One region of the Streptomyces sp. AC627_RSS907 genome, then DNA from elsewhere that is predicted to be linked to it. Evidence: riboswitches for the same ligand, from Rfam matches in the RefSeq annotation. Region 1 holds a riboswitch; each other region holds the start of a gene.
What was found. A riboswitch is a leader RNA that binds a small molecule or an ion and turns the genes downstream of it on or off. The one in region 1 is predicted to bind cyclic di-AMP.
Positions count from the first base shown of each region.

Region 2: another riboswitch for cyclic di-AMP. It lies ahead of KUM32_RS22030 (C40 family peptidase); the one in region 1 lies ahead of KUM32_RS20700 (transglycosylase SLT domain-containing protein).
Region 3: another riboswitch for cyclic di-AMP. It lies ahead of KUM32_RS25140 (transglycosylase family protein); the one in region 1 lies ahead of KUM32_RS20700 (transglycosylase SLT domain-containing protein).

Region 1 is NZ_JAGMUE010000095.1:7,180-11,062, reverse strand. It holds gene KUM32_RS20705 (polyprenyl synthetase family protein) at 1-796, opposite strand, end outside; cyclic di-AMP (ydaO/yuaA leader) riboswitch at 1,548-1,712, shown strand; gene KUM32_RS20700 (transglycosylase SLT domain-containing protein) at 1,717-2,202, shown strand; gene KUM32_RS20695 (HAD family hydrolase) at 2,289-3,098, opposite strand; gene KUM32_RS20690 (GNAT family N-acetyltransferase) at 3,375-3,883, shown strand, end outside.
Region 2 is NZ_JAGMUE010000098.1:93,707-97,589, forward strand. It holds gene KUM32_RS22020 (helix-turn-helix transcriptional regulator) at 1-716, opposite strand, end outside; gene KUM32_RS22025 (ATP-binding protein) at 930-1,421, shown strand; gene KUM32_RS22030 (C40 family peptidase) at 1,500-1,973, opposite strand; cyclic di-AMP (ydaO/yuaA leader) riboswitch at 1,977-2,199, opposite strand; gene KUM32_RS22035 (urease subunit gamma) at 2,900-3,202, shown strand; gene KUM32_RS22040 (urease subunit beta) at 3,217-3,528, shown strand; gene KUM32_RS22045 (urease subunit alpha) at 3,521-3,883, shown strand, end outside.
Region 3 is NZ_JAGMUE010000115.1:981-4,863, reverse strand. It holds gene eno (phosphopyruvate hydratase) at 1-952, opposite strand, end outside; gene KUM32_RS25140 (transglycosylase family protein) at 1,255-1,986, opposite strand; cyclic di-AMP (ydaO/yuaA leader) riboswitch at 1,991-2,156, opposite strand; gene KUM32_RS25135 (transglycosylase family protein) at 2,340-3,383, opposite strand; partial or broken gene KUM32_RS25130 (cytochrome P450) at 3,527-3,883, opposite strand, start outside.

The DNA.
Region 1 (3,883 bases):
CGACGTCCTCGGCCAGCCCCAGCCGGGCCGCCCGCTCGCGCAGCCGCAGCACCGGGAGGGTCGGGATGCCCTCGCGCAGGTCGGTCCCGGGCGTCTTCCCCGACTCGCTGGAGTCGGAGGCGATGTCCAGGACGTCGTCCGCGAGCTGGAAGGCGACGCCGAGGCGCTCGCCGTACTGGGTCAGCACGTCGACGACCGTCTCGTCGGCGCCGGACATCATCGCGCCGAACCGGCAGGAGACCGCCACCAGCGATCCCGTCTTGCCACCCAGCACGTCCAGGTAGTGGTCGACCGGGTCGCGCCCGTCCTGCGGGCCCGCCGTCTCCAGGATCTGGCCGGTGACCAGCCGCTCGAACGCGAGGGCCTGCACCCGGACCGCCTCGGGTCCGAGGTCGGCGAGGATCTGGGAGGCGCGGGCGAAGAGGAAGTCGCCGGTGAGGACCGCGACCGAGTTGCCCCAGCGGGTGTTCGCGCTGGGCACGCCGCGCCGCACGGCGGCCTCGTCCATCACGTCGTCGTGGTACAGCGTGGCGAGGTGGGTCAGCTCCACGACCACGGCCGAGGGCACGATCCCGGGAGCGTAGGGGTCGCCGAACTGGGACGCGAGCATCACCAGCAGTGGCCGGAACCGTTTGCCTCCGGCACGCACCAGGTGCTGGGCGGCCTCCGTGATGAAGGGCACCTCGCTTTTGGTTGCCTCAAGCAACCCTTCCTCGACAGCCACCAATCCGGCCTGGACATCGGCTTCCAGAGCCTGGTCCCGCACGCTCAGCCCGAACGGCCCGACGACGGTCACGAGGGGTCTCCTGTCTGCTGGTGTCTACTGGCGATTACCTGGCTTGTCGATAGGTCGCTGCCACCACTCGACTCAGCGTATCCGGTCACGTTTCGATCACCGCTAGCGCCCACCGTTACAGGCCGGTCGGTATCGGATCATGCGCGCTATGTTTTTGATCAGCCGATATGAGCAGATATTGATCGACACGGCCCGAGCGGCGTGACACGGGACACGGGTGGCCGAAAGCCGCCACCGAAGATCCCACCACCGCCCCCGACGGCCCGCACTCCGAGAACGTCACCCACTCGGCACTCGCACTCCTCTTCCCGCTCCGAACAGATGCCCGCACGGCGCGAGGAAACACCAACAGGGACGGGAAGGACACGACCGCGCGAGGCGCGGTCGACCGGGGCGGGTGCGGGACGCGAGGGGCGAGGAACCGGGCCGGACCGCCGACCGGCGCCAATCCCCCGCGGCGGCGGCCGGTTGACGACCAGTTGAGCCTAATGCCCGATTTGCCGTTCTTTTCGCGTCCAGTGACTTGACTCACGCCGTCCGCCCGCCGGCAGCTCCGCCCCAAGCTGTGCGGTCCCTTTGCCCCGCAAGCCAGTTGAGGCCGGGCGACCGAAAAGGATCAAGCACCCCAAACACCTCGGAACAAGGTCAACAGGAGCGTTGGGTGATTCCTGCACTTGTTTCGGACATCTTTTCTCGCATACCTTCCCGGCCTGTCGGGTGGACGCCGAATCCTGCCACCGCCCGGACGCACAGTCATCCACCAACAAACTCGCAGGCAGGAGCGGGGGACCCAGGTAAGTCGCCGCGCCGGTCACCACCGGAGCGGCTCGGGGTGAAGCCGTGCCCGTCAGGGCGCGGCCGGGCACCTCCCCGCCCGAACCCGACAGCTCACCTCGCAGGCGTAAGGAGAGGGACTCAACATGTCTGTCAACGGTCAGAACCGTCGCGCCCGGACCACCCGCATCGCCCGCAAGCTCGCCCTGGCCGGCACCGGCGCCGCCGTACTCGCCCTGCCGCTCATCGGCGCCACCGGCGCGTCCGCGGCCACCCCCGCCGCCCCGACCGCCGCCACGGCGACGACGTACCCGGACAACCTCGACGGCTGGATCCGCGAGTCGCTCGCCATCATGGCGCAGCACGGCATCCCCGGGTCGTACGAGGGCATCCACCGCAACATCATGCGGGAGTCGTCGGGCAACCCGCTCGCCATCAACAACTGGGACATCAACGCCGTCAACGGCACCCCGTCCAAGGGCCTGCTCCAGGTGATCGACCCGACCTTCCAGGCCTACCACGTGGAGGGCACCTCCTGGGACCCGTACGACCCGGTCGCCAACATCACCGCGGCCTGCAACTACGCGGCCGACCGGTACGGCTCGATGGACAACGTCTTCGGCGCGTACTGAGCCGTATCGACCCGTCCCGAGTCATGCTGATCCGTACCGAGCTGTAATGATCCGCACTGATCCGCACTGATTCGTACTGATTCGTACTAGGACGTTCCGAAGACACGCTCGAGGACGACGGCCACGCCGTCGTCCTCGTTCGTCAGGGTGACCTCGTCGGCCACCGCCTTGAGTTCCGGGTGGGCGTCGGCCATGGCGACGCCGCGGGCCGCCCAGTGGAACATGGGGATGTCGTTGGGCATGTCCCCGAAGGCGATGGTGTGGCGCCGGGACAGGCCCAGGTGCTCGGCGGCCAGCGCCAGGCCCGTCGCCTTGGTGATGCCGCACGGCTGGAGTTCCACCGTCCCCGGCCCCGACATCGTGACCGTCGCGAGGGAGCCGACCACCGTGCGGGCCGTCGCCGCCAGCTCGTCGTCGGTCAGATCGGGGTGGCGCAGCAGCACCTTGCTGATCGGCGCGCTCCACAGCTCGTCGCGCCGCTCGACCCGCACCGCCGGAAGCGTCGGGTGGGGCATCAGGTACCCCGGCTCGATCAGCGTCAGGCCGTCCACACCGTCCTGGTCGACCGCGGCGTACACCTGCCCCACCTCGGCCTCGATCTTGCCGAGCGCGGTCTCGGCCAGCTCCCGGTCCAGGGTGACCGACCACAGCATCCGGTGCGCGCCGGCGTCGTACACCTGCGCGCCCTGTCCGCACACCGCGAGCCCCGTGCAGCCGAGGCGGTCGAGCAGGGACCGCACCCTGGGCGCCGGCCGCCCGGTCACCACCAGATGCCGCGCACCGGCCTCGGCCGCCCGCGCCAGCGCGGCCAGCGACCGGTCGGAGACGGTGTCGTCGCCGCGGAGCAGCGTGCCGTCGAGGTCGGTGGCGACGAGTGAATACGCGGTGCGGTCCATGATCAGAGAATACGGACACCGCACCTGTCCGACTCACCCACGATCGCATCCGAGCGAGGACGCACGACTCCGCACGACAAGGCTCGAGGACAGCGCGAGGACCGCACGAACGTGTCCGAAACCTGGCAGATCATCGGCTAAAGCCGGTTGAAGGCCTGTGCACCGATTGGCAACAACATCCCCCGCTACCTACCCCGCGGGGCGGCCCCGGGGGTACCTTCCTGTTGTCCAGGGGGACTTGATCGGGGGGTCGGGTTGAACGGCGGACGTGTACGCGTGCTCAGGCCGCAGGAGCTGAGCGAGGGGGAGCGGGAGCACTGGCGCGAGCTGCGCGCCAGGTCGACGACGCCGCGCAACCCGTTCATGGAACCGGAGTTCACCGACGTCGTGGCCCGGGTACGGCCGCGGGCGCGGGTGGCGGTGCTGTACGACGGCGGTGAGGCGGCCGGTTTCCTGCCGCACGAACGCGGACCGCTCGGGCAGGGCCGGGCGATCGGGCTCGGGGTGTCGGACTGCCAGGGCGCGGTACTGCGCCCTGGTCTCGTTCCGGACATCCGCCAACTGCTGCGGGCCTGCTCCCTGTCGAGCTTCGCCTTCGACAACCTGGAGGCCGAGCAGGAGCTGTTCGTGCCGCACGCGGCCGAGGAGCACACCGCCTACGTCATCGACGTGGAGAAGGGGTACGAGGCGTACGAGAGCGTGCTGCGCGCCCAGTCGCCGAAGTTCCTGAAGACCACCCTCGCCAAGGAGCGCAGGCTCGGCCGCCAGGTCGGCGACGTGCGCTT
Region 2 (3,883 bases), on a different contig from region 1:
ACAACTACGTCTAGATCAGAAGTGCTCGAAAAAGAGAAAATTACGAAAGGGCCGGTGACGCCGATGTGCGCCCCCGCGGCGAACGGCAGGACCTGGAGCCGGACGTGGGGCAGACGCGCGGCCTCGACCAGTCGCGCCAGCTGACGGGACATGACCCCGGGCCCGCCCACCTCCCGGCGCAGCACCGCCTCGTCCAGGACCGCGCTCAGTTCCAGGGGCCGCTGCGTACGCAGCACGTCCTGCCGGGCCAGCCGGACCTCCACCAGCGTGTCCAGCCGCTCCTCGGACAGCCCGTCCACCGCGGCGCGGGTCACCGCACGGGCGTACTCCGGCGTCTGCAGCAGCCCGGGGACCACCGTGGTCTCCAGCGTGCGCATCGCGCTCGCCTGGGACTCCAGGCTGATGAAGTCCCGGTACGTGGGCGGCAGCACCCCCCGGTAGGCGTGCCACCAGTGGTTCCGGCCGCCCGTGTCGTCGGAGCCCGCCAGCATCACCAGCAGCTCGCGCAGTTGGGCGTCGTCCACTCCGAAGGCGTCCAGCAGTAAGCGCACATCGGCCGGTTTCGCACCGCTGGTCCCGGTCTCGATCCGGCTGACCTTCGACTGGTGCCATCCCACCAGCTGGGCCGCCTCACGGCTGGTGATTCCCGCCGATGTGCGCAGGGCGCGCAGTTCGGCGCCCAGTTTCCGGCGGCGCACCACGGGACCGTGCTGCATGGGCCACTCCCTTACTCCCTATGGGCCGCGCGAATACGCTCTGCCGTCGCAGAGTTCACCGCTTCGAGCGACAGATATATGCATATCTTGGTGGATCGCCACCCTTCGCCCCCTGGTGATGGCAGTCTGGCGGCGAAGCACCAGTCCGGGACCGTACTCGAACCATCCGCTCCTTGTCGGACCGCGGTCCCGTGGGAAAGGGACGACTTCTCCATGGCAGACCATCTGGAAGCATCCATCACTCTGCCGAGCGATCCCGCCTCGGTGGCCGTCGCGCGTACCTATGTGGTCGGCACGCTGGCGGAGTGGGGCCTGCCGGCGGACACCGACGTGTCCGACACCGTCCGGCTCATCGTCTCCGAGCTGGCGACCAACGCGGTCCAGCACACGCTCGGACAGTCCCCCACCTTCACGGTGGACCTCGGGCTCGACCGTGAGGCACGCCTGCGCATCGGCGTCACCGACAGCCATCCCCGCTTCCCCAAGCGCCTGCCCGCCGCCGTCCAGCAGGACAACGGCCGGGGCATGGTGATCATCCGCTGGCTGACCGCGGAGTGCGGCGGCAGACTGAGAGTGCGGCCCACGCGCGAGGGCGGCAAGACCGTCTCCATCGAACTGCCCTGGTCACCCCCGGGCCGGCCGGTGACGCCGGAACCGGTCACGGCCGCGGGGCAGGTCGTGGGGGGCCCTGAGCCCCAGGGGTGAGGCCGCCGGGCGGTGAGGGCGACCCACGGCATCCGGGCAGGTGACGGTGCCCGGCCCACCGTCACCTGCCGGGATCGGCTACTTGACCCGGCCGTACCAGACGCTGTTGGTCCAGATCTTCTGCAGGCGTACCACGTCCCCGGTCTTCGGGGCGTGCCAGATCTTGCCCTTCCCGGCGTAGATGCCGACGTGGTAGACGCTGCGGCCCGAGTGGAAGAAGACCAGGTCCCCGGCCTTGCGGCTCTTGGCGGAGATGTGACGGGTCTTGTTGTACTGCTGGGCCGCGGTGCGCGGAAGCTTCTTGCCGGCCTTCTTGAACGAGTACTGCGTCAGTCCCGAGCAGTCGAACCTGCTTGGTCCGGTGGCGCCCCACTTGTACGGGGCACCCTTCTTGGAGGCCGCGATCTTGAGGGCCTTGGTCGCATGGGACACCGCCGCCGCTTCGGAAGCGACACCGGGGACCACGACGGAGCCGCCCACGGCGGCGAGGGTCAGAGCCGAGGCCGTACCGGCACGGGCCATCAGGGACGGGACACGATTGAGCGCGGACATGCGCAACCCTTCGTCAGCCGCCTGTGAAGGATGACCTGTCGGATTCGGGCTGGCGAAGTTGCCCGGCCGCACGAGTGCGGCTTCACCCCAAGGGCTGCTCGGCCCGGCGCACCTCTCGCGGAGATGACCGTTCCGGCGACCCGTCGTGCTTGGGTCCTCCACTCCTGCCGATCCACTCCTGTCGACCGGTCGTCCGGGCGGCGGCAGGACTCGGCGTCCGCCCGGACCGCCCCGCCGCTGCGGCGGGGGCTTGTCGTCAGTCACGGATCTTGTCTCGTCCGGTGGGAAAATCCCAACGGAACGTGCTCTTTGTGTTGTTACTCACCACTCGCCCGTTCGAGGGGGCGCACCCGGGTTCGAGCCGTCGCCGGGTGTCCGACCGGCTCCGGGACCTGCGGCGGAATGGCTTGTTCCGCCGCTTGGACACGCGCGTCGCGCAACCTCGGAGGGTCGGAAACCGGAGGTGTTCCTACGCCGAAAGGGGGTACGCCGTTTGGTCCGTTTCGGATCCCTGTCACCTCGACTGCCCGAACCCGCCTGTTCCTGACCGGGGGCACCGTGCGGCGCGGTGTCGACCCGCCCGCGCCCGGCCGGATGCGCGACGGCCACGTGCCGGTCGGTCAGTTGTGCCTTGGACCGGGCCGGTTGGGCGGCGGCGCACCCGATGGCGGCGAAGGTATTCGGCCGTATGGCGCGCTTGGTCTGCCGGGCGGCGGGCGGCGGCGGGCGGCACCGGTAATCAGTCGGTCAAATCCAGGTGACGCGGCGGAAACACTGCGGACCTACTCTCCACCCCGATCCACCTGCGGTTTCCGGACACCACGAGGCGCCTTCCGGCGTATTCGTGTGTGTTACATCTATAGCCGTCGCGGTGGCCGCGGCAGCCGGACCGCTCGGTCCTGGCGTGATGCCCTGTGAGGTGGCAAGTGCAGCTGACCCCGCACGAGCAGGAGAGACTGCTCATTCATGTGGCCGCGGACGTGGCGGAGAAGCGCCGCGCACGAGGCGTGAAGCTCAACCATCCCGAGGCCGTCGCGCTGATCACCGCGCACATCCTCGAAGGCGCCCGCGACGGTCGTACGGTCAGTGAACTCATGGCCTCCGGACGCACGGTGCTCCAGCGCGACGACGTCATGGAGGGCATCCCCGAGATGATCCACGACGTGCAGGTCGAGGCCACCTTCCCCGACGGCACCAAGCTGGTCACCGTCCACGATCCGATCATCTGACGGGCGCGGCAGTCATGATTCCCGGAGAGATCCTGTTCGCCCCCGAGCCGGTGGCCTTCAACCAGGGACGCCCGAGCGTCCGCCTGACCGTGCTCAACACCGCCGACCGGCCCGTCCAGGTCGGATCCCACTACCACTTCGCCGAGGCCAACCCCGGTCTCGACTTCGACCGTGACGCGGCCCGCGGCAAGCGGCTGAACATCGCCGCCGGCACCGCCGTCCGGTTCGAGCCCGGCATCCCGGTCGACGTCGAGCTCGTCCCCCTCGCGGGGGTCCGCGTCGTGGTGGGCCTGCGCGGCGAGACCGGAGGTCCCCTCGATGCCTGAACTCTCCCGAGCCGCCTACGCCGACCTGTTCGGCCCGACCACCGGCGACCGCGTCCGCCTCGCCGACACCGACCTGCTCGTCGAGATCGAGGAGGACCGCTGCGGCGGCCCCGGCCGCTCCGGTGACGAATCCGTCTTCGGCGGCGGCAAGGTGCTGCGCGAGTCCATGGGCCAGTCCCGCGTCACCCGTGCCGAGGGCGCGCCCGACACCGTCGTCACCGGCGCCGTGATCATCGACCACTGGGGTGTCGTCAAGGCCGACATCGGCATCCGCGACGGCCGCATCACCGGCATCGGCAAGTCCGGCAACCCGGACACCATGGACGGCGTCCACCCCGACCTCGTCATCGGCCCC
Region 3 (3,883 bases), on a different contig from region 1:
CCGGGTTGGTGACGAACAGGTCGTCGCCGACGAGCTGGACCTTGTCACCGAGCTTGTCGGTGATGGTCTTCCAGCCCTCCCAGTCGTCCTCGAACAGCGGGTCCTCGATGGAGACCAGCGGGTACGCGTCGACGAGCTCCGCGTAGTACTCGGTCATCTCGGCGGCGGAGCGCTCCTTGCCCTCGAAGGTGTAGGAGCCGTCCTTGTAGAACTCGGACGCGGCGACGTCGAGCGCGAGGGCGATCTGCTCGCCGGGGGTGTAGCCGGCCTCCTTGATCGCCTCGAGGATGAGGTCGAGGGCCTCGCGGTTGGAGCCGAGGTTCGGGGCGAAGCCGCCCTCGTCGCCGAGGCCGGTGGCCAGGCCCTTGTTCTTCAGGACCTTCTTCAGGGTGTGGTAGATCTCGGCGCCCCAGCGCAGGGCCTCGGAGAAGGACTCCGCGCCGATCGGGGCGATCATGAACTCCTGGATGTCCACGTTGGAGTCGGCGTGCGAGCCGCCGTTCAGGATGTTCATCATCGGCACCGGCAGCAGGTGCGCGTTCGGGCCGCCCAGGTAGCGGAAGAGCGGCAGGTCGCTGGCCTCGGAGGCGGCGTGGGCGACGGCGAGCGAGACGCCGAGGATGGCGTTGGCGCCGAGCGAGCCCTTGTTGTCGGTGGCGTCGAGGTCGAACATCGCCTGGTCGATCAGGCGCTGCTCGGTGGCGTCGTAGCCGACGAGCTCCGGGCCGATCTGCTCGATGACGGCCAGGACGGCCTTCTCGACGCCCTTGCCCAGGTAACGGTTGGCATCGCCGTCACGGAGTTCGATGGCCTCGAAGGCGCCGGTGGAGGCACCGGACGGCACGGCGGCACGACCCGTGCTGCCGTCGTCGAGGCCGACCTCGACCTCGACCGTGGGGTTGCCTCGGGAGTCCAGGATTTCCCGGGCTACGACGACGTCGATGGACGGCACGAGCATCTCCTTCTTCAATGTGACGCTTCGGTGTGACGCGGGTCCGCAGGACCGCAGCGGCTCTGCGGGACGAGCCTAACCGGCTCCGGGCGATCGGCCAGCCGGTCGCCCACCCGATGGACAGAACCGAGAGTAAATTGTTTCCGAACGGAACAAAGACGTCCGCGGAAACGGAGGCGGAATCGGGGAGCGAAGCGGGACGGGAGCGGGGCCCAGGAGCGGCGGCGGGGGCGGAACGTGAAAATCCCGTCCCGGCGCGTACGGGGGAACACGCACCGGGACGGGAGCAAGGGGGCCGCCGCTTACTTCAGGTGCAGCTGCTGGCCCGGGTAGATCAGGTCGGCGTCGTCGACGATGTCGTCGTTCAGCTGGAACAGCTTCGCCCAGCCACCCTTGACGTCGTGCGCCTCGGCGATCGAGCTGAGGGTGTCGCCCTCGACGACCTTGTACTCGCCGTCACCCTTCTCGACCTTCTTGCCGGTCGGGGTGGTGACGGTCTCCTTCTTGGCCGCCGGACGCTCGGCGGAGCGGGAGGCCTTCTGCTCGGTGGAACGCTCGGTGGAGCCACCGCTCTGGCTCTGCGCGCTCTCGGAGCCGCCGGAGTCGGAGCCCTGCGAGGAACCGCTGTCCTGGGTCCCTCCCGAGCCGCCACCGGTGTACGCGGCGTTCGACAGGCCGGTGCCGCAGACCGGCCAGGCACCCTTGCCCTGACCGGCGAGCACCTTCTCGGCGACCGCGATCTGCTGCGCCTTGGTGGCCTGGTCGGCGGTGGCGGCGTACTGCGTACCGCCGTAGGCGGCCCAGGTGGAGGCGGAGAACTGCAGGCCGCCGTAGTAGCCGTTGCCGGTGTTGATGGACCAGTTGCCGCCGGACTCGCACTGGGCGACGGTGTCCCACTCGGACGCGGTGGCGGCGGAGGCGTTGCCGGCCGCCATCAGCGGGGCGGCGACGGCCGCGCCGGTGACACCGGCGACGGCGATGACACGGGTGGCCTTGGACGGACGACGGTGCTTGCCCTTGCCGGAGAACAGCATGGATCGATCCCCTCACCGACGCCTGCGAGGTGAGCTGTCGGGTTCGGGCCGGTTGAGTTGCCCGGCCGGGTTCCTCACGGAACTCGGCTCCACCCCTAGCCGCTCCGGTCAACTGCCCGGTGCGGCACCTACCTTGGGTCCCCCGCTCCTGCCTTCGGCGCTCGACGCGACGACTGTTCCCGGACGGCCGCTGGCAGGATTCGGCGTTGCGGCAACCGGGGCCCGCGGTGGCGAGCGGTCATGACCGTAGGCACGCGCTCCGCGGTTTTTCAAAGACGATCACGGCTTCTGAGACCTATCTCTCACGAGATCCAAAACGGACATACGCCCCCGAACCGTGACGCGAACTCCCCCTACTTCTCGACCGGTTCGCCCGTGACCGTAAGGGTCTGACCGGGCAGGATGTGGTCCGGGTCGTCGCCGACGACCGTCTTGTTGCCGGCGTACAGCGAGTGCCATCCGCCGTCGATCTCAAGGGAGTCGGCGATGCCCCAGAGACTGTCACCGGAACGGACGGTGTAGGAGCCGTCCACGACCTCCCGCGCGCCACCCTCGCCGCGCGAGGCGTGCCGGCCCGACGACCCAGCCGTACGGCCGTCCGCCGTCCCCTCGTCGGCACTGCCGCCGCGGTGCCGGCCCGAACCGGAGTCCCCGGTGTCGGTGAGCCCCGAAGTGCCGCCCTCCTGCCCCGCCTTGCCCGTCTCCCCGTCCTCGGGCGTGGCCGTGGACGAACCGCCGGACCCGCGCCGGTCGGTGCGCGCCGTGGAATCGGATTCGGTGGATGTGTCGGACTTGGCCGGTTCGTCCTCCGTGGCCGACGAGGAGTCAGGAGTCGGCGGGGCGGAAGAGGAAGGCGACGTGCCGGACGTCGGCTCCGTCGTCCCGGCCGGACCGGAGGAGCCGGAGACACCGGACGGTTCCGGCGATTCGGCCGACTCGGGGGCGGTCGACGTCCCCGAGGTGTCCGACCCCTTCGACGGGCCGTCACCCGTCGCCGCCGTACCGCTGTCCGCGGGCACCCGGTCGTCGCCCAGCCCCGAGAGCACGGCGCAGGTCGGCCAGGCGGCGATGCCCTGGGCCGCGTGGATCTTCTCGGCGACTCTTATCTGCTGGGCGCGACTGGCCTGGTCGGCGCTCGGCGCGTACGCCAGACCGCCGTACTGCTCCCATGCCTCCTGGGACAGCTGCAGGCCGCCGTAGTACCCGTTGCCGCTGTTCTGGCTCCAGGCTCCGCCGGTCTCGCACTCGGCGACCCGGTCCCAGTTCACCCCGTCGGCCGCGTGGGCGCCGGTGGCGCCGAGGAGGGGGATCGCGATGGCGGAGCCGGTCACTCCGGCGGCGACGACCAGGGCGGGAGCCTGGCGGGGGCGGCGGTGACGACCGTTCCCGGAGAGCATGCGACGACCTTTCACGAGACGACGTGGGCCACGCGGTGGACGATGCTCCCCACCACGCTGATCCGTGAACGTATAGGCAGATGATCGCCTGTCACAAGTTCATCCCGCACAGATCACGTGAAGATCACAGAGTTGAGCGCGTGTCACTTTTGCGTCGCCGGGCCACCCTTGTCGGCCGATGACGTGCCCGGTGTGAAGGAGACGGGCAGGGTGCGCAGACCGCGCATGATGAGTCCGCCGCGCCAGCGCAGCTCGGCCGGTTCCGCGGCGAGGCGCAGGTCCGGGAGGCGGGTGAGGAGCGTGGCGAGCGCCGTCTGCCCCTCCAGCCGGGCGAGCGGGGCGCCGAGGCAGTAGTGGATGCCGTGGCCGTACCCGAGGTGCTGGCTGTCCCGGCGCGCGAGGTCCAGGGTGTCCGGGTCCGTGAACCGCTCCGGGTCCCGGTCGGCGGCGGCGAGGACGACGAGGACGGGGTCGCCCGCCGCGATGTCCCGTCCGCCGAT